4 regions of the Neobacillus sp. Soil_C_43 genome follow, and region 3 is predicted to be linked to each of the others. Evidence: predicted binding sites of a transcription regulator. Region 3 holds the regulator's gene; each other region holds the start of a gene.
The links. Region 3 encodes Rex, which represses fermentation and respiration genes when NADH is low (regulators of the CRP and FNR family bind a similar motif). Its sites were predicted from a motif close to TTGTGAAATATTTCACAA; they were not measured.
Positions count from the first base shown of each region.

Region 1 (6,108 bases), on a different contig from region 3:
TCTTTTTCCTCCCCTAGCTATATGGCTTTTGAGCAAACGTTTGCACAAACAAGTTTAGAAAACGCTTACTTAAAGCTATTATCTCATCTCCTACATTTCCATAAGAATAGGCCTTTCCTACTTTTTATATCCACTTTAAACATGTCTTTTATCCTATTTTTCTGATAATTCAATAATTACCAAACCAAAAAGGGTCAGACTCATCGAGGTTCTGACCCTTTTGTTATTTATACAGCCTCTTTTGAGTCGATATCCATTCGTCTCTCTAATTTCCTTAGCAAGTACGAAAAGATCAAAACAAGGGCTAAATAATAGATACCAACCACCATGTAAGTATCTAGTTGGCGATAATTCGAGGCTGCTTCACTTAAACCCGACCCCCATAAATCTGACATTCCCACATAGGCAACTAGGGAGGAATCCTTTAATCCAATAATAAATTGATTACCCAATGGAGGAATGGAAAATTTAAAAGCCTGTGGTAAAATAATTCTTCTCATCGCAAGTGGATAGGACATTCCAAGTGAACGAGCTGCCTCCATTTGCCCCTTGTCTATGGATTGGATTGAACCTCGAAAAATCTCTGCAATGTATGCTCCATTATGGATGGCTAAAGCGATAGCACCTGCCCAGAACTGCGAGAAGGTAACAACAGATGCAATTCCAAAATACAGAATGGCTATTTGGACAATTAACGGTGTTCCTCTAATAAGACCAATATAAATAGTTGCTAATTTATTAAGCCATTTATTTGAAGAAATTCTTAAGAAAGCAACAATGAGCCCAATAAGACACCCAATGATTAGTGATGTAATGGTTAACCTTAAGGTTAGTAGTGCCGCAGAAATAAATACATCATAGGTGTCCAGGAAGATTTGAACGATGATCAACACCCTCTCTTATTTAATCAACAGGGTGCCTGATACCCATACTTGACACCCTTAGAAACTCCTATTCTCCTAAAATACTGCGACCAAACCATTTGTTACTAATTTTTTCATAGGTTCCGTCCTTAATTATTTCAGCAAGGGCTTTGTTTAATTTATCAAGCAGTTCTTTATCCTCTTTTCGGACCGCGATTGCCTGATCATCGTGTGAAAGTGGCTCACCTACATCCTTAATCTTGATTGCACCGTCTTTGATGATTGGTAGCCCCACCATTTGATCAGTAATAACCGCATCCAGTCTTCCAGTTGGAAGATCCATTAGCGCTGTGATATCACTGTCATATTCAACAATGTTACCTTGATCTGTATTTTGTGATGCCAGTTCTTTATACGTACTTGCCTTAACAACTCCAATTTTTTTCCCTTTTAAGTCAGCAACTGATTTAATGGTCTGATTGTCTGCTGCAACAAAAATTTGTGCACCTGAACGATAGTAGGTATCAGTAAAATTCACTGATTTTTTACGTTCTTCCGTCACAGTCATACTGGCAAGAATGGCATCAAATTTCTTTGCCTGTAATCCTTGAATAAGTGTTTCCCAAGGGTTTGTAACCGCTACTGGCTTCATTCCCATTTTATCTGCAAGGGCTTCTCCAACCTCCACATCGAACCCTACTAATTTACCATTCTCCTTAAAATTAAAAGGCTTATACAATCCGCTCATTGCATAACGAAATTCTTTTTTCTCGTTGCCACTGCTTTTCTCTGAACTACCACAAGCCGTCAACATAACAGACACAAAAAACAAAGAAACAATCAATCCAATCATCCAACTTTTTTTCAACAAAATCCCTCCATTTTTTAAAGAATACTATTTAAAAATTGCTTGGCTTTCACGTGCTGAGGATTGACGAAAAATTCGTTCGGCGGTGCTTCTTCGAGAATTTTCCCCTCCCCCATAAAGACCACACGATCTGCTACTTCTCGTGCAAATCCCATTTCATGTGTAACCACAACCATCGTCATTCCCTCTTTTGCCAGCCGCTTCATTACCTGAAGAACTTCTCCCACAAGTTCCGGATCAAGTGCAGATGTCGGCTCATCAAACAGCATGATTCGCGGTTCCATGGCAAGTGCACGCGCAATAGCTACGCGTTGCTTTTGACCACCTGAAAGATTTTTTGGATAGGCTGAAGCTTTGTCATATAATCCTACTTTCTCAAGTAATACTAACGCTTTTTGTTTTGCTTGAGTCTTGTCCATCCCTTTTACATGCACAGGGGCTTCCATCACATTCTCTAACACAGTCATGTGTGGAAAAAGATTAAAATGTTGAAATACCATTCCGACATCTTCACGAATTTTGTTCAGGTTGTTGCTAGTTGGGTGAATTGTTTCTCCCCATAAGGTGATTTCTCCCTGATCATATATTTCAAGGAAATTAAGGCAGCGAAGTAATGTGCTTTTACCAGAACCACTCGCACCAATAATGACAACAACCTCTTTTTCAGAAACGGACAAATTAATATCAGTTAAAACAGTTTGTGAACCAAAAGACTTTACAAGATTTCTTACCTTAATCATGTCACCCTCCTTTGCATTACATAAGTTTTCACCGGCATTTATCATCAGCCTCTATGAAAAAAACAAAATATGCACCTTCTCAATGTTTTTTTCAAAAGTAGTACTGTACCTATATATAGTAATCCTATTAAACACTAGAGAATTATATTCGTTTCAAGAGAGCAACTGTTTTAAAAATGAAAAAACCTACCATGTCCCCCTATTACTAACAGGAGGCCTGGCAGGTTTAAGTTTTTATTTCGACTCTATAAAAAACCTTTCAATTGTTTTTTGTCCGCTTTCCTTTTCTGAATAGACAAACGAAATCTGGTCACCTTCTTTTATTGATGTTAGTTGTTTGATGGCTTCATCTGATAATTGAAAGGCGGTTATATTTCCATCAACGTTTACTTCTATTGTATGTGGATCCATTTGACCTACATACTGACCCGAACCATTAGTATATAAAGTATTCTTTACTATAAACTCTGCCTCAGTCTTTCCCTTTTCCTCTTTTGAATTCAGAAAAACTTCCAATTTATATTGACCATTCGGAAGATCAGATATAGTAAATTTTTGTTTCACTTCTTTATTATTATCTAATGAAATTTCTTGGCTAGCTTGTGTTGCAGAAACTTCATCTGAGTATTGTTTAACTTTTTTTCCATTCTGATCGTATACAATAAAGTCAGCCTTTAAACCATTAGTAAAGGTTAGTGTCTGTTTTTTGCCGGATATATTTTTAACTGCATATTTGACTGTCATGTCATGTGTATCCTCTTTTATTTCAAGTGAAGGAATAAATTTTGCCGTCACTTTTTCTTGCTTTTGAATTTCCGTTTTGGTTCTACCATTGGTACCATTCGTTTTTGTACTTGTGCCACAGCCTGTTAAAAGTCCAAATAGTAAAGCGGTGCTTATGACAAAATATATTTTTTTGTCTGCCATTTTCATATCCCCTTATTTAACATGTTTTTTGTTATCAGCACTATAGTCGCTATACACAGGAATAAAGTTACACTTCTAGTAAAAAATGTGTTTTCGTCATATCCAGTACTTTAAAATTAAAAGGTCCCATCATTAGCAGATGAGACCTTTTTTAACTTTCGTAATTTATTGCTTTTTAGGAGAGAATTCTCTTTTCACCTTCAATAGCTTTTATCGGATCAATATTCTGTGTAAATTCTAGTGTACCAATGTAGCTTCCTTTCTCATCTCGAATAGCAAAATAACGAATATATACATATTTATCTCGGAACTTAATCCAAAAATCCTCACTGTCTTTTTTCCCAGCTTTAAAATCTGCCAATAATTCTTCTACCACATGCACGCTTCGTGGCGGATGACAATTCTGAACCGTACGTCCAATAATTGCTTTTGTACGGGCGAAAATTCTTTCTTTTCCGTGGGAAAAATAACGAACTACATCCTCATGATCAATAAAAGTAATATCAACTGGTAGGTGGTTTAATAGCAGTTCTAATTGCTTTAAAGATAAAATTCCAGTTTCCATCTTTATATATCCTTCGGTCATAGCATTCTCAGCTAAAGCTTTTCTCTCTGGCTTCCATTCTTCCTCAGGGCCTGTTAAACAGAATCCAATCTCATCACTTTCATGAGCAATTTTTATCCACTCATCCTCAGATAAATTTTTCAAAGCCATTGGAAAAAGGATGTTTTCTTCTTTGTATATCATTCCAGATACTTCCTGGATGACAAAATTTAGGACCCCAAGGACCTCCTGCCTTTCACCTTGATAGCTGGCTAATTTTTGTTTTGCTTCTTTTATTGCATCGCGAATAAAGTCATCAATTCTCCACATATTGGTAGTTGGCCCAAAGATTCCGTACTTTTCTAAATAAGGAAATAGTAAGTTCTCTTTACGACTGTAGTGCTTATCAATGTCAAGTAAGAGATTAATATCATGCAGAAGATGGAAAATATTTTCGGAAGAATCGTCTCTCGAAAACTCATCCACATGGACCTGTACCTGTTGATGAAGCAGCTTTTCAATTTCCCTATTTTCCAGTTTAAACGTATGAACCGGATGCCCTGGTAGATCCTCTGGCTTTTCCAAATTATTTTCACTTTCTATTGATCCTTGAAAAATAACACTATGTTCCTGATAGATACGTTGTAACTCATCTTTCGGAATACTTCCGTCCTCTGAAAACTCATGCTGGAGCTGTGTGATTTCATCCACTGTAATTTTCCCAATCAATGCATCAAAATGAGCTTTTACTTCATCTAAATTTCTTCCGTTATGAAGATCTTGGAAGATCCCTTTTAATATGGTAAGACGGTCTGTATTTTTAGTCATTAGTTGTTCACGATTATTAATAATTTCACTCATTTTAGGACTCTCCTTCACTGTTGCTAAATACTTTTGATAAAGTTACCTCATTACTAACTTACCATTAAGAAAATTAGCTGATAGTGATTAACATCATTAATATAGTTATAAATGTGAAAACTTTAAGAACATGTTATGTGATTATCCTAATAAAAAGACACTGCCCACATGTATGGCAGTGTCCTCTTACAAATTATTTTTAGTTTCTATTTAATTTTTCTAATATAGGATAAAGGTCTTCCAAATGTTTAATTTCAAATGTGGGAATGACTTCATTTCGTTGTTTATCATGACGGTTAATCCACACAGTTTTTATTCCAGCTCTGTTTGCGCCAAGTATATCGGTCATCAGGTTATCACCAACCATTATAACTTCGTCCTTTTTCAAAGACATACGTGATAAAGCATGCTCGAATATCGAAGGATCTGGTTTTCCTCGACCAAAATCACCAGAAATAACAATATCATCAAAATAAGGAACCAATTCAGGTGTAATGGATAGTTTCGTATTTTGAAGATCAGGAGATCCATTTGTTAATAGAAGAAGTTGATAGTTTCCTTTTAAACCATCTAGAATCTTAAACGTTTCATCATAGACAAATGGATGGTTTCGCCGCTCCTGGGGAAACCGCTCTGCTAACTCCATTCCAAATTCAAGGTCATCAATACCCATTGCTGCTAATCCTGATGTCCAAGCATCTTTTCGATAGGTGGGTACAATTTCTTTCATTTTCTTAAACTCTTCCGTATCATCTAAAAAATTCCCCCATAATCCTTCAAAAGGATTAATCCCAATCATTTGTGTAAACGCAAACGTTTCATAGGAAGAATATAAGTTTCTAGCTGCATCACGAACAGCTTCCTCAAGTTGATCTGCAGAAAGGCCATACCTCATCTCTGCTAATCTACATGTTGCTGCAAAGGCTTCTTTTACACTTTTTTGGTCCCACAGTAGCGTATCATCTAAATCAAAAAAAATGGCTTTTATCATTTTTGTCCTCACTTCGATTAATGATTTTTTATTAGTTTATCATTAAATCCCTCGCACATGAAGACTAAAGTTTCTGACAATTAAATGCATAAAGAGGTATGAAACACCCTCTATCCGCATATTTTTTTAAGATGGGAAAGGAGGATACAATATGGTCAGCATTGAAGTTAATAAGAAAATTGAGAGTATCACACATCCGAAGGTACGTAATATCGTAAGAGTTTGCGTGGAACAGGGGTGTATGTTCAGACCACATCCAAGCAATCCTAACTTAGTTCATTTGTTTGATCCTGAACGTGGGAAAAAAATTATTG
Region 1 covers NZ_JBDGJV010000025.1:49,599-55,706, reverse strand. Annotated here, with positions in the region: gene AC3A54_RS23390 (amino acid ABC transporter permease) at 228-884, opposite strand; gene AC3A54_RS23385 (ABC transporter substrate-binding protein) at 952-1,716, opposite strand; gene AC3A54_RS23380 (amino acid ABC transporter ATP-binding protein) at 1,749-2,471, opposite strand; gene AC3A54_RS23375 (BsuPI-related putative proteinase inhibitor) at 2,706-3,398, opposite strand; gene AC3A54_RS23370 (DUF438 domain-containing protein) at 3,574-4,803, opposite strand; gene AC3A54_RS23365 (HAD family hydrolase) at 5,003-5,794, opposite strand; gene AC3A54_RS23360 (hypothetical protein) at 5,946-6,108, shown strand, end outside.
Region 1: the regulator Rex is predicted to act here: its motif matches at 4,915-4,932, upstream of AC3A54_RS23370 (DUF438 domain-containing protein).

Region 2 (6,108 bases), on a different contig from region 3:
TAATGGTGATAAATCTTTAAATTCATTTTTATCCCAATCAAACGTACTAATAATTCTTTTTTTCCAGCCTAAATTCTTGCGAAAGGAATCAATGGCAACATGCCGGGCAATAGAGAATAGCCAAGTTTTTTCACTGCTCTTGCCTTGGAAAGTCCCATATGATTTAAATATTCGTATATATACTTCCTGTATGAGGTCTTCAGCTTGCTCACGGCTATTAACTAAATAATATAGAAAAGAAAAAAGGTCCTGATGATATTTTTCATAGAGCTCCTCAAATTGACCTGGCAAAAAATTCGCCCCCTTTCATTGGATAAGGCGAAATTTGGCCATTAAAAGTTACACTCCAGGGATAATTTTATTGTTTATCAATGTTTTAAAAAAAAAGATCATTCTAGATTTGCAAATTTTTCTAAGTCACGGTTTTCTCCTATCACTACTAATACATCACCATGATTTATGATCTTATCTGGTGATGGTGATATATTAATCTCATCTTCATGCCTGATAGCTATTACACTTAAATTAAACCTAGCCCTTAAGTCTAGCTCTCTTAATGTTTTTTCAATCATGTATTCAGGTATTTTCACTTCTTCCACACTATAGTTTTTTGAAATTTCAATGAAATTTAGCACTTTGGGTGAAAGTAACTGGTGGGCAACTCGCATACCCATATCCCTCTCAGGAAATACAACCCAATCGGCCCCTACCTTATCTAAAACCTGTCCATGAAGCTTATTTAAGGCTTTAGCAATTACCCTTTTTACTCCCAGTTCCTTTAAAAGTAAAACAGTGAGAATGCTTGCTTGTATATCGTTTCCTATAGCCACAACGACGGTATCAAAATTTCGTATACCGATAGATTTTAATGCTTCTGCATCTGTTGAATCCGCAATAACAGCATGCGTAACAAAAGAATGCGAATCTTCCACTCGTTCCTCATTTACATCCACACCTAACACTTCTTGTCCAGATTCGAATAACTTTTGAGCAATACTTATACCAAATCTACCTAGACCAATAACCGCGTATTGATTAGCCATTTTCAAGTCCCTCCTTGAACCCAACCTAAGAACATTAAGAAGATGGGTTATTTATACTACTTTTACCATTGGAAGAATAAAATATTTAGCTGTGTTAAAGAAGATTGTTGATTTTTATCTCCTGTTGATTGGAGCGGAAGGCACGAAGACTCCTGTGGGAGTATGGTTCAGGGGAGACCCCGCAGGCGCAAGCGCCGAGGAGGCTCGCCGAAACACCCACGGAAAGCGAAGTGCCTGGAGCGGAAATCAACAGGCAAGTGTAACAGAGCCAAATATTTAGCTCTTTGTTCACAGATACACAAAAAATGATAAAATAAATTTTATTTATCAAATGCACATTATGTGTCATACCTCACTGTATTATTTTAAAAAGTGTTCTATAATACTGAAGAAAATTTTTCCATAACTGAAGAGTATATAAGTAAGACAGGATGTTTTGGCAATAATAATACACATGGGAGTTAAGGGGGATAAATATGAATCAAGGAACAAAACAACTTTTTATTCAAACGGGAAGTCTTGTCGCAGGATTTATGGTTTGGGTGCTCATATCTTCGCTTATGCCTTATATAAAGGCAGATATACCGCTCTCATCCACAGAAATCGCTTGGGCAACAGCGGTACCGGTTATACTCGGGTCACTCCTTAGGGTTCCAATAGGTTATTGGACTAATCGCTATGGAGCACGCATACTATTCACAATTAGCTTTATCGTTTTACTGATTCCTATTGCAATTATTAGTTACGCAAATTCATTATTCATGTTAATACTTGGTGGTTTTATGCTTGGGATCGGTGGAGCAGTTTTTTCCATTGGTGTTACTTCTCTTCCTAAATATTATGAAAAAGCTAAGCATGGTTTCATAAATGGAATTTATGGAGCAGGAAACATTGGCACAGCTATTACCTCCTTTTCAGCACCAGTACTAGCCAACATGTATGGATGGAGAAATACCGTAAAGATTTTTTTAGTTATCATGTTAATCTTTACAATTGTCAATTTCTTATTTGGAGATAGGAAAGAAAAGAAAGTAAACAATTCTTTATCTGAACAAGTGAAAGAAGTATATAAAAATCCTAAACTTTGGTTTTTAAGTTTATTTTATTTTATTACGTTTGGTTCTTTCGTGGCGTTCACTATCTACTTACCGTCCTTCTTAGTTAATCATTTTGAACTAGATAAAGTTGATGCTGGTTTACGTACAGCTGGTTTTATAGCACTTGCAACATTTTTTAGACCAGTAGGCGGATGGCTAGGAGATAAAATTAATCCTTTTCTAATCCTAATGGCGGTTTTTTTCAGTTTAACTTTTGCAGGCTTTCTACTCTCATTTACCCCATCCTTACCTATTTATTCCTTTGGGTGTTTGTTAGTTGCTTTTTTCGCCGGCATTGGTAATGGTGCGATTTTTAAGCTTGTACCATTTTATTTTTCAAAGCAGGCTGGCATAGTAAATGGAATTGTTGCAGCAATGGGAGGATTAGGTGGTTTCTTCCCTCCAATCATTCTGACTATTCTATTTGATTGGACTGGTCATTACGCAATTGGATTTATGTCCCTTTCCGAGTTTTCACTTGCAAGTTTAGTCATTGTTGTTTGGCTATACTATCAGGATAAACTAGATATTTCTGCAAAAATCGTAAACCATGCTGTTGACGGTATTTGCGTTACAGATTTAAATGGAATAATTCAGAGCGTAAATCCGGCTTTTACAAGAATTACAGGTTTTAGTGAGGACGAAGTGGTTGGGAAAACACCTAGTGTCCTTCAATCTGGCGAACATGACAATGAATTTTATAAGCAAATGTGGAATCGTTTAAAAACAGAAGGATTTTGGGAAGGGTATATTTGGAATAAACGCAAAAATAATGAGATTTATAAAGAATGGTTAACTATTACTGCAATTAAAGATGATGTAGGGGATACAAAAAATTACGTTGGAATGTTCAATGAAGAAAAAGAATCGTAACGTAACTATATGTGATAAGCAGAGAGATCTTCATAGATGAAGGTCTCTTTTGTTTTGGGTGATAAATTTTAACAACTTTTTGTCAAACGAGCTGAGTTCACAGTTCCTTCACTATTTTTGTGACGAACGTCACAAAAATCATGTTACCATGTGTCTTATAGTAATAACACAAGGAACAACATGATATTTGTGAATGAATTAGATTGCACATATAGGAGGAAAAAATCATGGCTCGAATTAATTATTGGAATCCAGAAGATGAAAAGTTCTGGAATGAAGAAGGAAGAAAACACGCTAAAAGAAATTTATGGATCTCCGTCCCGTCTTTGATGCTTGCATTTATTGTATGGCAAATATGGTCAGTTGTAGCCGTCAGACTTAACGATATTGGCTTCCATTTTACAGAAGAACAATTATTCACACTTGCTGCTATACCAGGCCTTGTTGGTGCGACACTCCGCTTTGTATATACATTTGCAGTTGGGTCTTTTGGTGGTAAAAATTGGACAGTGATTTCAACAGCAATCTTAGCCATACCAGCAATCGGAATAGGTTTTGCAGTCCAAAATCCTGATACACCATTTTCAATCATGCTTCTCCTTGCAGCCCTTTGTGGTCTAGGTGGAGGAAGTTTTTCATCATCTTCAGCAAACATAAGTTTCTTCTTTCCAAAAAAGGAAAAAGGAACAGCTCTTGGAATTAATGGCGGCTTAGGAAATATGGGTGTATCTGTCGTACAGTTTGTCACACCATTAATTATTACATCAGGAACTTTTGCACTGGTTGGCGATAAACAAGTTTTAGCAAATGGTCAAGAAGTATGGTTACAAAACGCGGCGTTTATCTGGGTCATTCCCATTGTCATTATGACACTTTTAGCAATCTTTAAAATGGATAACGTTCCAGGAGCAAAGCAATCCGTTGCTGATCAATTTGTGGTTGTAAAACGGAAACACACTTGGATTATGACAGCACTTTATGTAGCTACCTTTGGTTCATTTATTGGTTACTCAGCTGCATTCCCACTTTTATTAAAATCTCAATTTCCTGAACACATTTCACTTGCCTTCCTTGGGGCATTAGTGGCAGCTGCAGCACGACCTGTGGGCGGCTGGATAGCTGACAAAATTGGCGGCGCGAAAGTAACGGCTTATGTCTTAGTTATAATGGGAATTGGTGCAGCAGGTGTTATTTACTTCTTAAATGACAAACAATTTGCTGGATTCTTAATTGCTTTCCTAGTTCTTTTCCTTGCAACTGGAATCGGCTCAGGCTCAACGTTTCAAATGATTCCAACCATCTTTATTCCAAAAGAGGCAGCACCTGTAATCGGTTTTTCTGCAGCATTTGCAGCATATGGTTCATTCTTTATTCCTAAGTTATTTGGATGGTCTGTTAAGGCAACTGGAACACCTGTTACTGCGTTCTATTTCTTTATTGGATTCTATGTTGTCGCATTTGGTTTGAACTGGTTCTTCTACCAAAGAAAAACAATCACAGCCAAAACACTTGTAAAACAAGCCGGCTAATCCGGCTTGTTTTTTTATCACAAAAAAACTGCCAAATTCGGCAGTTTTTTGTTTTAATCTAATATTTTAACTTTTATTTCCTTCCTACCCCATTCAAGTGCTTTTTCTTCTGAAGGGATAAAAACGTCAATTCGGTTCCCTTTGATTGCTCCACCTGTATCTGATGCGATTGCTTCACCGTATCCCTCAACCAGAACTTTACTTCCTAGTGGAATGACAGAGGGGTCAACTGCAATTACCTTGGCACCTGGGTTAGCATTTAAATCAAGTCCTGTTGCAGTAGTTCCGCTGCACCCTTCACACGATGCTGTATATGCAGTAGCCTTAACGGTGATTTCCTTTGAAGTTTCCTCTGCTTTTGTTGTTACTGGAACTACAGGTTTACTAGCAACACTTGTTGAAGCGGTCTCCACTTTTGTCTCCTCGCTCTTTGGCGTATTTGATTCCTTAGTAGAAACTTCCGGAGCTTTTGAGACTACTGGAGCTTTTGCTGGTTCAACCATCTTCCCAGAAGAAAAGTTATTTATTTCATCATAGATCACTAATTGTAACCCTGGATGAATCAGATCAGTATTTAATTTATTCCATTCTTTAATCATTGCAACCGATACTTGATATTCCTTTGCAATATCCCAAAGTGTATCATCCTTCACCACTGTGTATTGCTTTTCAGTTGCAATCGTTAATACATCCCCAGGATGAATAAGGTCAGTGGAAAGGTGATTCCACTTTTGAATGTTTTCGACAGATGTATTATGTACACGAGAAAGATCCCATAAGGTATCTCCATTTTGTACAGTTAACTCTGCCGCTTGTACATTAGCACCTACAGTTCCTGAGAGTGCAACAACTGCAATGAAAGTTCTAATTTTATTTATCATTTTTTTACCTCCCATGTTCTTTCGCAGCTAACTTTAATCATCTTAACATGAAATTTTTTGATACAAAGAACAAGGGCATGTTAATTCGTTTACAAGAATGGCAGTTATATTACAATAACATTTCCGAACAGCTGTATCATAGAAGTTTAATGAAATCATTTCCTACAGTGGGAATTTTTGTACATAATAGATAAAAAATAATAGTGCAGGTTTAACCCTGCACTATTTTACAAAAATATTCTCTTTTAAATTCTCGAGATTGCAACAGCACATGCTTTATATTCCGCTGTCCCGGATATTGGATCATACTCATTTAATGTTAAGACATTCGTAGGTGTTTCACTCCAGTGGAAACTCATAAAAACAAGTCCAGGAACCACTTGATCGGTTACCTTCGCCTTAACCTTAAGTTCACCTCTTCGAGATCGAACCTGAACGATCTCCCCATCCGAAATTCCTAGTTTAGTTGCATCTTCTGGATGTATATCGACTGTCTCTTCTGTTTGCTTGACTTTTACTCCAGTAGCATAGTAGCGTGTTTGAGTGTGGGTATTATATGACTCATAGCGCCGTCCAGTCGTTAGCGTAAAAGGATATTCATTATCTGGCAGCTCTAAAGGCTTTGTATAGTCAACAGGCACGAATGGCGCTTTTTTCACCACAGTGTCTTGTTGATGGAACCTCT
Region 2 covers NZ_JBDGJV010000001.1:76,286-82,393, forward strand. Annotated here, with positions in the region: gene sigX (RNA polymerase sigma factor SigX) at 1-291, opposite strand, end outside; gene AC3A54_RS00380 (potassium channel family protein) at 390-1,043, opposite strand; gene AC3A54_RS00385 (nitrate/nitrite transporter) at 1,520-3,013, shown strand; gene AC3A54_RS00390 (NarK family nitrate/nitrite MFS transporter) at 3,241-4,542, shown strand; gene AC3A54_RS00395 (3D domain-containing protein) at 4,596-5,423, opposite strand; gene fdhF (formate dehydrogenase subunit alpha) at 5,669-6,108, opposite strand, start outside.
Region 2: the regulator Rex is predicted to act here: its motif matches at 3,131-3,148, upstream of AC3A54_RS00390 (NarK family nitrate/nitrite MFS transporter).

Region 3 (6,108 bases):
CGTTTGCCCATAATAAGCCGCTTGTACCAGTCCACCATATTGCCGGGCATATCTATGCAAACCGGCTGGTAACAGAAATGAAATTTCCTTTGTTGTCTCTGGTGGTATCTGGTGGCCATACAGAGCTTGTTTATATGAAAGAGCACGGTCACTTTGAAGTAATAGGTGAAACGAGAGATGACGCGGCTGGAGAAGCCTATGATAAGGTGGCACGAACGTTAAATATGCCGTATCCTGGCGGACCACATATTGATCGCTTAGCTCAGGAAGGAAGTCCAACGATTGATTTACCTAGAGCATGGCTGGAAGAGGGGTCGTTTGATTTTAGTTTTAGCGGCCTGAAGTCCGCTGTCATTAATACGGTTCACAATGCGGAACAGCGCGGTGAAACGATTGCTCCAGAAGATCTTGCGGCAAGCTTCCAAGCGAGTGTCATTGAAGTGCTGGTGAAAAAGACAGAAAAGGCTGTTGCCCAGTATGGCGTGAAGCAAGTATTGGTAGCGGGTGGGGTAGCAGCCAATAAAGGACTAAGACATGCACTAGAAAAGGCGTTCGCTATCCAACCTGATATTGAATTAGTGATTCCTCCATTATCCTTGTGCACTGATAATGCAGCAATGATTGCGGCAGCAGGAAGCATCATGTTTGAAAAAGGAATCAGAGCAGGTCTTGCGCTTAATGCGAATCCAGGATTGGATATTGAAATGCATAATATTGAGTAACCGTTCCATGGTGGAACGGTTTTTTTGTGGATAATTAATTTTTTGAATGATTGATAAGTTAGCGTTTTGTGGATAACCAAAGGTTAAACTGTGGATAATGTGGATAAAAACAGTGTTTACTGTGGATAATGTGGAAAAGTGTGTGGAGTAACTGAAATAGTAAGCTTTGAAATGTAGATAAGGCTGTGGAAAACGGGAGGTTTTATTAAAATTTGTAGATAAATGATGAAAGTATGTAGATAAAAGCGATAAGTGTGTAGAAAAAATTGAAAAATGTGTAGAAATAATTGGAAAGTGTGTAGAAATATCGGTGATTTGTGTAGAAAAACAACAAAAGTGTGTAGAAAAAATTCCCCCAGCACAAAGACAGACACAACTATAGTAAAAAACCGGGCGCATCCGCCCGGTTTTTCCTATTAATCAGCCAGCTCAGCCCACTCTTCCATCAATTGCTCAAGCTCAGCCTTCGCTTTTTCGCTTTTTATGTTAATCTCCAGCACTTTTTCGTGATTTTGAAACACTACTGGGTCGCATAACTGCTGTTCGCACTCCTGAATTTGTTCCTCAAGCTCTTCAATCCGTCCCTCAATTTCTTCTAGCTTCCTTTTGCGCTGGCGCTCCAGTTTTTTGCTTTCTTTATCCTGTTGATATGAGTTTTTCTCGAGAGCTTCAACCTGTGCAGCCTTTTTAGTGGATGCTGCTAGTGCTAATGCAGCCAATTCTTCCTGTTCGAGCTTCTTTTCAAGATAATAATCATAATCCCCAAGATACTCCATGCTGCCATGTCGGATTAATTCCAATACCTTAGTGGCAATCCGGTTAATAAAATACCGGTCATGAGATACAAACAAAATGGTGCCAGGATAATCAATCAATGCATTCTCAAGGACTTCCTTACTATCAAGGTCCAGGTGGTTCGTAGGCTCGTCAAGAATGAGAACATTGGCCTTTTCTAGCATCAGCTTGGCAAGTGCTAACCGAGCTTTCTCCCCGCCGCTAAGGGTGGAGACTATTTTTAACACATCATCACCAGAGAATAAGAAGTTTCCAAGAACGGTTCGGATTTCTTTTTCATTTTTCAGCGGATAATCGTCCCAAAGCTCATTTAATACACGCTTATTAGAGGTCAATTCCGCCTGTTCCTGGTCGTAATAACCAATGGAAAGGTTTGTTCCATAATGGATGGTTCCGGCAAGGGCAGGGAGCTTCTTAATAATCGTTTTTAGAAGCGTAGACTTACCAATTCCATTTGGACCCACAAGAGCAATGCTTTCTCCTTTAAAGGCCCGGAACGAGATCGCCTCAGATACCTTCTCTCCATCATAGCCTACCGCAAGAGAATCGACAGTTAATACATCATTCCCGGTTTGTCTTTCAATTTCAAAAGAGAAAGTGGCAGACTTTTCATCACCAAGAGGTCGGTCCATTAAGTCCATTTTCTCAAGCTTTTTCCGACGGCTTTGCGCTTGTTTAGTGGTGGACGCTCTCGCTAGATTCCGTTGGATAAAATCCTGCAAATTAGCGACCTCTTGCTGTTGTTTTTCATAAAGCTTCAAATTGCGCTCATAATTGGCCGCTTTTTGTTCAAGGTAAGAACTATAGTTACCCGGAAACCGTTGGATTTGCTTGCGGGATACTTCATAGACCTGATTCACGACTTTATCTAAGAAGTAGCGGTCATGAGAGACGATTAAGATCGCGCCATCGTACCCCTGCAAATATTGCTCCAGCCATGAAAGGGTATCAATATCCAGATGGTTGGTAGGCTCGTCCAATATTAAAATATCAGGTTTGGTTAGCAGTAATTTCCCCAAAGCAAGGCGGGTTTTTTGACCACCGCTTAAACTAGCAATCATGAGAGAATGAGCCTGGAAGTTTAAACCGTGCAGAACCGAACGAATGTCAGCTTCAAACTGGTATCCGCCCTGCTCCTTGAATTTAACCTGGAGGGTATCATATTCTTTTAGCACCCGTTCGTACTTGCCTGGGTCTTCAAACACAGAAGGATCCGCCATTTGTTTTTCCAGTTTGCGGAGCGATTTTTCCATGATTTGAAGTGGTTCAAATACGGTTAACATTTCGTCCCAAATGGTCAATTTGGATTCTAATCCTGTGTTCTGAGCTAGATACCCGATGGTTACTTCTTTTGGTTTGATGATTTCGCCGCCATCATGAGACAAATGTCCGGCAATAATCTTTAATAAGGTCGATTTTCCGGCACCATTACGGCCAACAAGGGCCACACGGTCTCTCGTTTGTAATTCTAGCTTTATATTCGATAAAATAAGGTCAGCACCATAATATTTTTGTAATTGATTCACTTGCAATAAAATCATTTTATTCACCTCTATTACTTAGGACTAGTGTACCGTATAAGCGGAATGACAGCAATAACTCGGACTCTTCTAGGAGCTGTTCTTATAAAAAATCTAGTGATTCGTTCAAAGTTTCACACACATAAAAGGAAAAATAGTGTATTATTTTTTGGTAGGAGGATTTTTTATATGGCCGAATTTACGCATTTTAATGAAGAAGGTAGAGCAAAGATGGTAGATGTCAGCGACAAGCCTGAGACAGCACGTACTGCTCTTGCTCATTCTAGCATAACTGTAAGTAAAGAAATTTTTGACAAAATAACCAATCATGAGATGAAAAAGGGCGATGTATTAGCTGTTGCCCAAGTTGCAGCCGTAATGGCGGCTAAAAAAACATGGGATATTATTCCTATGTGTCATCCCATTCCACTGACTGGTGTGAATATTTCTTTTGCATGGGAAGAGGATCAAACAGGGAACTTTCAATTACATATTGAGGCAGCGGTGAAAACAAAGGGGAATACAGGTGTGGAAATGGAAGCGCTCACAGCTGCATCTGCTTGTGCTTTAACCGTTTATGATATGTGTAAGGCAGTTGATAAAGGGATGGTTATTGGACCAACCTATTTAGTGGAAAAAACAGGCGGTAAAAACGGTGATTTTAGAAGAAATGAACAGGTTAAATAAGAGTTAAAAAACCATTCATGGGGTGTGGGAGAATATGAGTAACGAAACGATGAAAATACCACAGGCGACAGCGAAACGGCTGCCCCTCTATTATCGATTTTTAAAGAACCTGCATACTTCCGGCAAACAAAGAGTTTCATCTGCAGAGTTAAGTGAAGCGGTAAAGGTGGACTCGGCAACGATTCGCCGTGACTTTTCCTATTTTGGGGCATTAGGTAAGAAGGGGTATGGCTATAATGTTAATTATTTGTTAACCTTTTTCCGGAAAACGCTGGATCAGGATGAATTAACAAAAGTTGCGTTAATTGGGGTCGGTAATTTGGGGACTGCCTTTTTAAATTATAACTTTTTAAAAAATAACAACACGAAGATCGAGGTCGCGTTTGATGTCGATCCGGAAAAAATGGGGACAACGATTCGCGAAGTTCCAGTTCATCATATGGATGATTTGGAGAAGGTATTAGAAAATAGTGATATTCAGGTGGCTATTTTAACGGTGCCAGCTCCTGTTGCGCAAATGATAACGGACCGACTGGTAAAAGCGGAAGTTAAAGGGATTTTAAACTTTACGCCTGCTCGGTTAAATGTACCAGGGTCGATTCGGGTTCACCATATTGACCTGGCAGTGGAACTGCAATCATTGGTTTACTTTTTAAAGCACTATCCGACAGTGGATGTAGAGGAATAGAACAGTGTAAGGCCTTTTACGATGATTCAATCGTAGGAGGTTTTTTTTATTTACAAAAATATGTAAGTTACAACTTTACAAGCGTAACAGTGTTATGTTACATTGATAAACAGAAAGGGGTTTTTACCATGAGCGAGGAGTTAATCTCAAAAAAAGACCTATTAGAATTAGCGGGAATTTCCTATGGACAGTTATATAGATGGAAACGTAAGGACCTTATTCCAGAAGACTGGTTTATACGTAAATCAACATTTACGGGACAGGAGACCTTTTTTCCAAAAGAGAAGATTTTAGGAAGAATCAATAAAATCCAAACAATGAAAGAAAATTTATCACTAGATGAACTGGCAGACATGTTTTCACCGAATATTTCTGACTTGCAGTTAGGAAAAGATGAGTTAGTAAAACGTAACATTGTTTCATCTGCTGTCATGGGTTTTTACCTTGAGAATGAAAAAGGAAGCCATACATTTACGATTACTAGAATGCTTGAGGTATATGTGCTTGAGAAGCTGCTTCAATCTGGTGAGATTAATCAAGATGAAGGAAAGATGATGCTTCAGGTGCTAAAAGAGCATGCCACTTTAATCAAACAAAAAAGCTGTGAATTAGTGATAACAAGGAAGCTTGGGGTGTCATCGTGTCTCTTGCTCATTAACGCTGAAGCCATGCATATGGATTTGGGGACGAAAATGGTTGTGCAGCTCTCACTGATGTCGTGTATGGAAGAGATCAAAGCAAAATTATTATAAAGGAGAATATACATGGATATGAAGGAAAGAGGAGACTTAGTCATCAATGGTTTCGGTGCTTCCAATGGCGGAACGTTTCGCCAGGTCATTGTAAATGGATTCGGAACGGTTAACAGTGATGTTGATTGCGTGGAGTTTGAAAGTAATGGTTTCGGGACTGTGGATGGGAATGTGACAAGTGAACAGACGAAAATAAACGGTAAAGCAAAGGTCAAGGGAACGATTGAATCTCAGCACCTATCGATAGATGGAACGGCAAAGATTGGCGAAAATCTATATGTGAAAAAATTAAAGGTTTCTGGCAAGGCATCTGTTGGTGGAAAAGTCAAAAGTGAGGAAATCAAAATTAATGGGGTGTTAAGGGTAGAAGGAGATTGTGAGGCAGAGATTTTTAAAGCAGATTCTCAATTTGCTATAGGCGGGTTATTAAATGCCGAACAAATTATGATACAACTTCATGGCCCATGTAAGGCAAAAGAAATCGGCGGTGAAACCATTTCGGTGAAACATAGAGGTTCCTTTTTCGAAAGTCTCATTAAACCGTTGTTTTCCACTCAGCTCGAAGTGGAATTCATTGAAGGAGACAAAATTGAACTAGAAAATACCATTGCCAAGGTTGTACGTGGGAATCAGGTGAAGATTGGCCTGAATTGCCAAATTGGTGTCGTTGAGTACCGGGAAGATTTTTCAAAACATAAAAATGCTGTCGTCAAAGAAAGTATAAAAGTGTAATAGGGGGGTAGGAAAATGGAGAAAAGCAGTAACCTGATCATAAATGGTTCGGGGAGTTATCCTGGCGGCCAATATAGAAAAATCAGCATAAGAGGAGAAGGAACCATCGTCAATAATGTAGACTGTTCGAGATTTCATGTATATGGAACAAGTGAGGCGTGCGAAAATGTGAAAACACGCTCGGCTAAAATCTTGGGTGAGGCTGAGGTCAA
Region 3 covers NZ_JBDGJV010000034.1:11,723-17,830, reverse strand. Annotated here, with positions in the region: gene tsaD (tRNA (adenosine(37)-N6)-threonylcarbamoyltransferase complex transferase subunit TsaD) at 1-722, shown strand, start outside; gene AC3A54_RS25295 (ABC-F family ATP-binding cassette domain-containing protein) at 1,139-3,058, opposite strand; gene moaC (cyclic pyranopterin monophosphate synthase MoaC) at 3,227-3,724, shown strand; gene AC3A54_RS25285 (redox-sensing transcriptional repressor Rex) at 3,759-4,412, shown strand; gene AC3A54_RS25280 (YhbD family protein) at 4,541-5,164, shown strand; gene AC3A54_RS25275 (polymer-forming cytoskeletal protein) at 5,177-5,896, shown strand; gene AC3A54_RS25270 (cytoplasmic protein) at 5,912-6,108, shown strand, end outside.

Region 4 (6,108 bases), on a different contig from region 3:
AGAACTTGAAAAATTAAGAAAAGAAAACGAGGAAAAGGCAGTAGAAATTATTGATTTTGTAAAAATAGAGGAAATTGACCCGATTTATTTTGATAGAAGTTATTACATGTCTCCTAATGAAGGAGGAGGTAAGGCATACTCCTTGTTACGAAAGGCATTGCAGGAATCACAAAAAGTAGGGTTGGCCAAAATAATAATTCGTTCAAAAGAACAGCTTGCAGTTATTCGTGTATATGAAAATACATTAGTGATGGAAACAATTCATTATCCTGATGAAGTTCGTAAAGCTGGTGATGTGCCGAATGTCCCTTCAGAGGATAAAGTGACACATAAAGAACTAGATACAGCTATTTTATTAATTGATCAGTTGACTTCCGTTTTCGAACCTGAAAAATATACGGATGATTATCGAACCGCACTTCTTGAATTAATTGAATCCAAGCGGACTGGTAAAGAGACAGTTACTACGGCTGCAAAAGAAGTACCTTCAAATGTGACAGACTTAATGGCAGCTTTACAAGCATCAATAGACCGTACGAAGCCAAACAAAGTAGCGGCACCTAAGAAAAAAGCAGCAACCAAGGCAACAAAAGTGCCTAAAGTAAAGAAGGAAGCATAAAATATATGATTCACAATAGGCTGATTCTATATATAAGAGTCAGTTTTTTCTGTGCCTATCCATGTTCTTGTATTTTTGTTTTAAGCATAGGTTTATAAATATTAGCAACTAAATGGAGGAGAGGCAATGGCTTATAATGTGCTTTTGTTTGCAGATCCCGGAGTAGATGATTCATTTGCAATAATGTACGCATTACTTAATCCGAAAATTAATTTAGTTGGTGTGGTAAGCGGATATGGTAATACACCAAAGGAGCAGTCAATCAGAAATACCGCGTATCTTTTAAGTCTAGGTGGTAGAGGAGATATCCCCATTATTGGCGGAGCGGCAGGTCCCTTATCAGGAGAACTCGTGCAATACTATCCAGAAATACATGGGAAGGAAGGATTAGGCCCCATTAAACCTCCTGATACGTTAAAAAATGTAAAGGTTTATGACTTTAATAAGATTCTTGATATTGTTAATCAATATAGAGGAAATCTTATTATTGTCTCTGTTGGTAGATTGACTGAATTGTCCTTGATGTTTATTCTCTATGGAGATAATGTTTTAAAAGATGTCGCTGCATTTTATATAATGGGTGGGGCCTTTTTGGTGCCAGGAAATATCACTTCAGAAGCGGAAGCTAATTTTTTTGTGGACCCAATCGCGGCTTATACAGTCATGGAAAAAGCGCATAATATATACCTGCACCCATTGAATATCACCAATAAAGCAATTATTACACCAGAAATCATTAATTACCTCTCAAAGAATAGTCCTACTCCTTTTAAACCACTAATTAAACCAGCCTTTGATTATTATTTTAATGCTTATCAAACAAATGTCCCTGGAATAAAAGGCGCCCCCCTTCATGATGTTGTCCCCCTTATGGCCTTGACCAATCCTGAACTAGTAAAGTATATCCCAAGGCGTGTAAGAGTTGAGCAGTTTGGTAATGCAAAAGGAAAAAGTATTGCAGATTTCCGCCCAAAACCTGACAAAGAACCAATTGAAAGTTTAGACTACATTGGAATGGAAGCAGATATTCAGAAATTCGCCCAGAATTTTACGGAAACTTTTTTGCGTGGTGAATTTCAAAAAGAATGAAACTCTTATGGGGTTTCATTTTCTTTATTGTGAACGGTAGTTTTTCATGTTGGGATTTAAAAAAAGGAATTTTTCAATTGGACGGTGAATATTAAAAAAGAATGGAAAGGGGGAAAAGTGAAATGGAACGAGTGCTGGTTTTAGGGGGGACACAATTTTTCGGGAAGTTGCTTGTGGAAAAGCTGCTCAACGAAAACATTGCTGTGACAATTGCGACAAGAGGGCAATCGAAAGACCCTTTTGGTGAGAAGGTAGAAAGATTAATTATTGATCGTGAGGATCGGGATTCACTTATCCATGCATTTAGTGAAAGGAATTGGGATGTTGTTTATGACCAATCGTGCCTTTCCCCGCAAGAAGCAAAAGATGCTGCGGATGCACTGAAGGGGAAGGTAAAGAGGTATATTTTCACCTCAACTATGGCTGTTTATGAGTATGGGGATAAGCATGTAGAAGAAGATTTTGACCCATTCAGCTTTCACTTTCAATTTAAAACAAGAAGGGATTATCCAGGATATTTGGGATACCAGGAGGCAAAAAGGGCTGCTGAAGCTTATTTATTTCAAGAGACCGAATTTGATGTAGTGGCCGTTCGTTTTCCACTTGTCATAGGTAAAGACGATTATACGAATAGACTCAAGTTTCATGTAGACAGGGTCTTAAACAAGAAGCCAATAGGGATTAAATTTCCGGATGCGAAATACAGTTTTATTACATCAGATGAAGCAGCTAAATTCCTTTTACATATGGGGCGTGATGTGTTTACAGGACCTATTAATCCAGGGTGTAAGGCCGATATTTCCTTAAGGAGTTTTCTCGGAAAAATAGAGGACATAACCGGGGAATCAGCAGACATAACTTCAGAATTAACAAAGGAAAATTCCTCACCATATGGTATGGATGGTTCTTGGTCTATTAATACTGACAAGGTGAACCATTTAGGATACCAATTTACTGATTTATATGAGCTATTGGATGAATTAATTCAGTATTTTATGAGAGTTAAAATAAATTGACTATTAGTGTAAAGTGTAATAAACTAAAATTACGCTTATAAGTTCGTTAAATATTTATTCGTTTAAGTAGCCGTAACTGCACGGAAATGTGGGTGATGTCTATTGCCCAAACGTGTCAGTACGTCTTTTTTATTATTTTTAAATGTTCAGATTAACTTAAAGTGAACAAAATCTTGGGGGTTATATTGATGAGTAACGGTAAAGTAAAATGGTTTAATGCAGAAAAAGGTTTTGGATTTATTGAAGCAGAAGGCGGTCAAGATGTATTTGTTCACTTTTCAGCGATCCAATCAGAAGGCTTTAAAACATTAGAAGAAGGCCAATCAGTTTCTTTTGAAATCGTGGAAGGCGCTCGCGGACCACAAGCTTCTAACGTAAAAACAGCTTAATCTTTAGAAAATAAAAGGGTGATGCATACGACTAAAGCATCACCTTTTTATCTATATTTTTTCACTAGAAAAAGAGCTTTAGAGCTAACAAACAAAGTGTTCATACCATTTATTAACTAAGTACAAGGGGTGATCGTTTTGGCATTTGGTAGAAAAAATGACGAAGAAATTAAATTAGAAGAAACGAAAATTTGGGAATGTACTTCTGATACTTGTAAGTGCTGGATTCGCGACAATTTTAAAAGTACTGAAGTACCCCTTTGTCCTATTTGTAAAAGTGAAATGAGACAAACGACGAAAGAACTACAGGTAATTCATAACCATAGTAAAAATTTTATGTGATTTTTCAAAGCAGGGAGCTAGACTCCCTGTTTTTTTATTCTACAGCGTTTTCTCTACAATAAGCTAAGACAAGCTCTTCTTCGTCTTCTTCCAGTTCGAAATCAAGAATTTTTTCACTTTCGCGCTCATAGAAATAATAGTTAGTAATCTTGTCTCCATTTTCATCAGAAACGTAAATTACTTTTAACCCTACTCCCTTCTCGGAATATAGCTCGTCGTCTTCTTCCACATCAAGTTCTATAAAAAATTCATATCGGTCACCTGAAAGTAAACCAAATGGATCTTCAAGTTTTTCAACTTCATGACCTGTAATATTCAAGGTAATCATCCTTTTCTTTTTATTCGGCTTTATTATTATACACATATTTTTGTCATAACAGAAAAAGATGTGTATCAAATTTTAAGTAACATTAAAATTACTTTAAGGAATTTGAATTTATTGTGAATTATTGCACAAAGTTAATCAAACTAAAAAAGTTTAAGGTAAGATAAAACATATAAGGAATAATGGGAAAAAGTAGGTGAAAAAATTTTCAATTATATTGTGAATAATTTCACAAAGAGGAGAGGGTAAAATGGCTAACATGGCCGCATCAGTACATATGGAGTTGTTACAGCCTCTATTAAGGTCTAGAAAGAATTTTTATCAACTGCTTCATTTATTATTTCAAATGCCTACTAGTGGTATTGAATATTTTGAGATCCGCGATAAAGGCAATTTACAAGAATTAGAAGAAATTCATGAGGGCGGTAAAATATTAAGTGATTTTTTTCAACAACTATCCAACAAGTATCTCGAGAAAGAGCGAGAAGAATATCAACGCCTTTTCATTGGGCCGGGACCATTACCTGCGCCACCATGGGAGTCATATTATCGGAGTAAAGAGCAACTCCTATTTGAGGAATGGACCTATCAAGTTAGAGAACAATATCATCAATTTGGACTCAAATATGTGAGAGAAAATAATGAGCCAGATGATCATTTATTACTAGAATTGGAGTTTATGATTAATCTTATTGATTTATGCTTGTTGGAAACCCAGCTTGATCGGTTTATTGAATTAATTTCTAGTCAACACCAGTTTCTTGAAAAACATTTAATAGTTTGGATTCCATACTTTTGTAAACGAGTAATTCAAACTACTAATAGTCAATTATTTTTAGGAGCAGCCATGCTCCTTGATGATTTTATCAATGATGACTTAACAACTTTATATGAGATGAAGGAGGCATTAGCAGATGTCTGAAAATGGCCATATTAGCAAACTTCTAAAAAATAAAATGCAGAGAAGAACATTTTTAAAATGGTCTAGTGCAATTGGAATTCCCGTTATAGCTGGAGGAGTAGGTACCAAGCTGTTGGTGGAGCGCCAACAAAAAGAGGAAGTAGCAAGTGCAAAAGTAGAAGAAAAGATTGTTTCTACCTGCAGTATTAATAATTGCGGCGGACGCTGCGTCATTAAGGCGCATGTGAAAGATGGCGTAGTTGTTAGGGTCACCACGGACACTCAGGAAAGTGGTGACTTGTCCACCCCTCCATTACGGGCTTGCGTTAGGGGAAGAAATTACCGGAGTTTGTTGTACCATCCAGACCGCTTAAAATATCCGATGAAGCGAGTTGGAAAAAGAGGAGAGGGAAAATTTGAAAGAATCTCCTGGGAGGAAGCGATCGAAACCATTGCAACAGAAGTGAAACGAATTGGCGACCATTACGGTCCAGAGTCAAGATATGTAAACTATGCATCCGGACAGAGCTGGGGGCTACATGGGGGTAAAAATGCAGCCAGAAAGCTTTTATCACTTACTGGCGGTTTTTTAAATTACCGTAATGATTATAGTTCAGGGGCTGGAAATGTAGCTACCCCTTACACGTATGGCACAAACAATTCCGGCAGCAGTTTTGATTCACTCTTACACTCCAAATATATTATTCTGTGGGGACAAAATCCTTCCGAAATGATATTTTCAACCCCTTATAGGGAGTATTTAATGCAGGCAAAAAAAAATGGGGCAAAAATTATTGTTATTGATCCTAGATATACAGATACAGCTATAGCGTTCGCGGATGAATGGATTCCCATTCTCCCTACAACTGATAATGCCATGATGGATGCAATGGGTTATGTAATTATAACCGAAAACCTACATGATCAAGAATTCCTAGATAAATATTGTCTTGGGTTTGATGACAGTCACATGCCAGATGGTATACCAAAAGAGGAATCATTAAAGAATTACCTGTTAGGTATAAAAGACGGTGTCCCTAAAACACCGGAGTGGGCAGAAAAGATTTGTCGCGTGCCTGCCGAAAAAATCAGGGAAATTGCTCGTAACTATGCCAACATAAAGCCTGCAGCGCTTATACAAGGATGGGCAGCACAACGTCAGGCATATGGTGAACAGTTTATGAGGGGGGGAGCACAGCTAGCTTGTCTAACTGGAAATGTTGGTAAGTTAGGTGGTTGGGCTGCAGGAACTGGGTATTGGAGTCGATCGGATATTGTGTACCCCTTTTCGTTTGAGAATCCAGTAAAAGCCTCCATCCCCTGTTTCTTATGGACAAAGGCAGTTGAAAAAGGAATTGAAATGACAGCAGAGGATGGATTAGAAGGTGTTGAACAGCTGACGTCCAATATCAAATGTATCTTTAACA
Region 4 covers NZ_JBDGJV010000001.1:138,475-144,582, reverse strand. Annotated here, with positions in the region: gene ku (non-homologous end joining protein Ku) at 1-619, shown strand, start outside; gene AC3A54_RS00695 (nucleoside hydrolase) at 746-1,708, shown strand; gene AC3A54_RS00690 (NAD-dependent epimerase/dehydratase family protein) at 1,831-2,724, shown strand; gene cspD (cold-shock protein CspD) at 2,913-3,113, shown strand; gene AC3A54_RS00680 (cold-shock protein) at 3,252-3,455, shown strand; gene AC3A54_RS00675 (DUF6509 family protein) at 3,490-3,783, opposite strand; gene AC3A54_RS00670 (TorD/DmsD family molecular chaperone) at 4,031-4,702, shown strand; gene AC3A54_RS00665 (DMSO/selenate family reductase complex A subunit) at 4,695-6,108, shown strand, end outside.
Region 4: the regulator Rex is predicted to act here: its motif matches at 3,998-4,015, upstream of AC3A54_RS00670 (TorD/DmsD family molecular chaperone).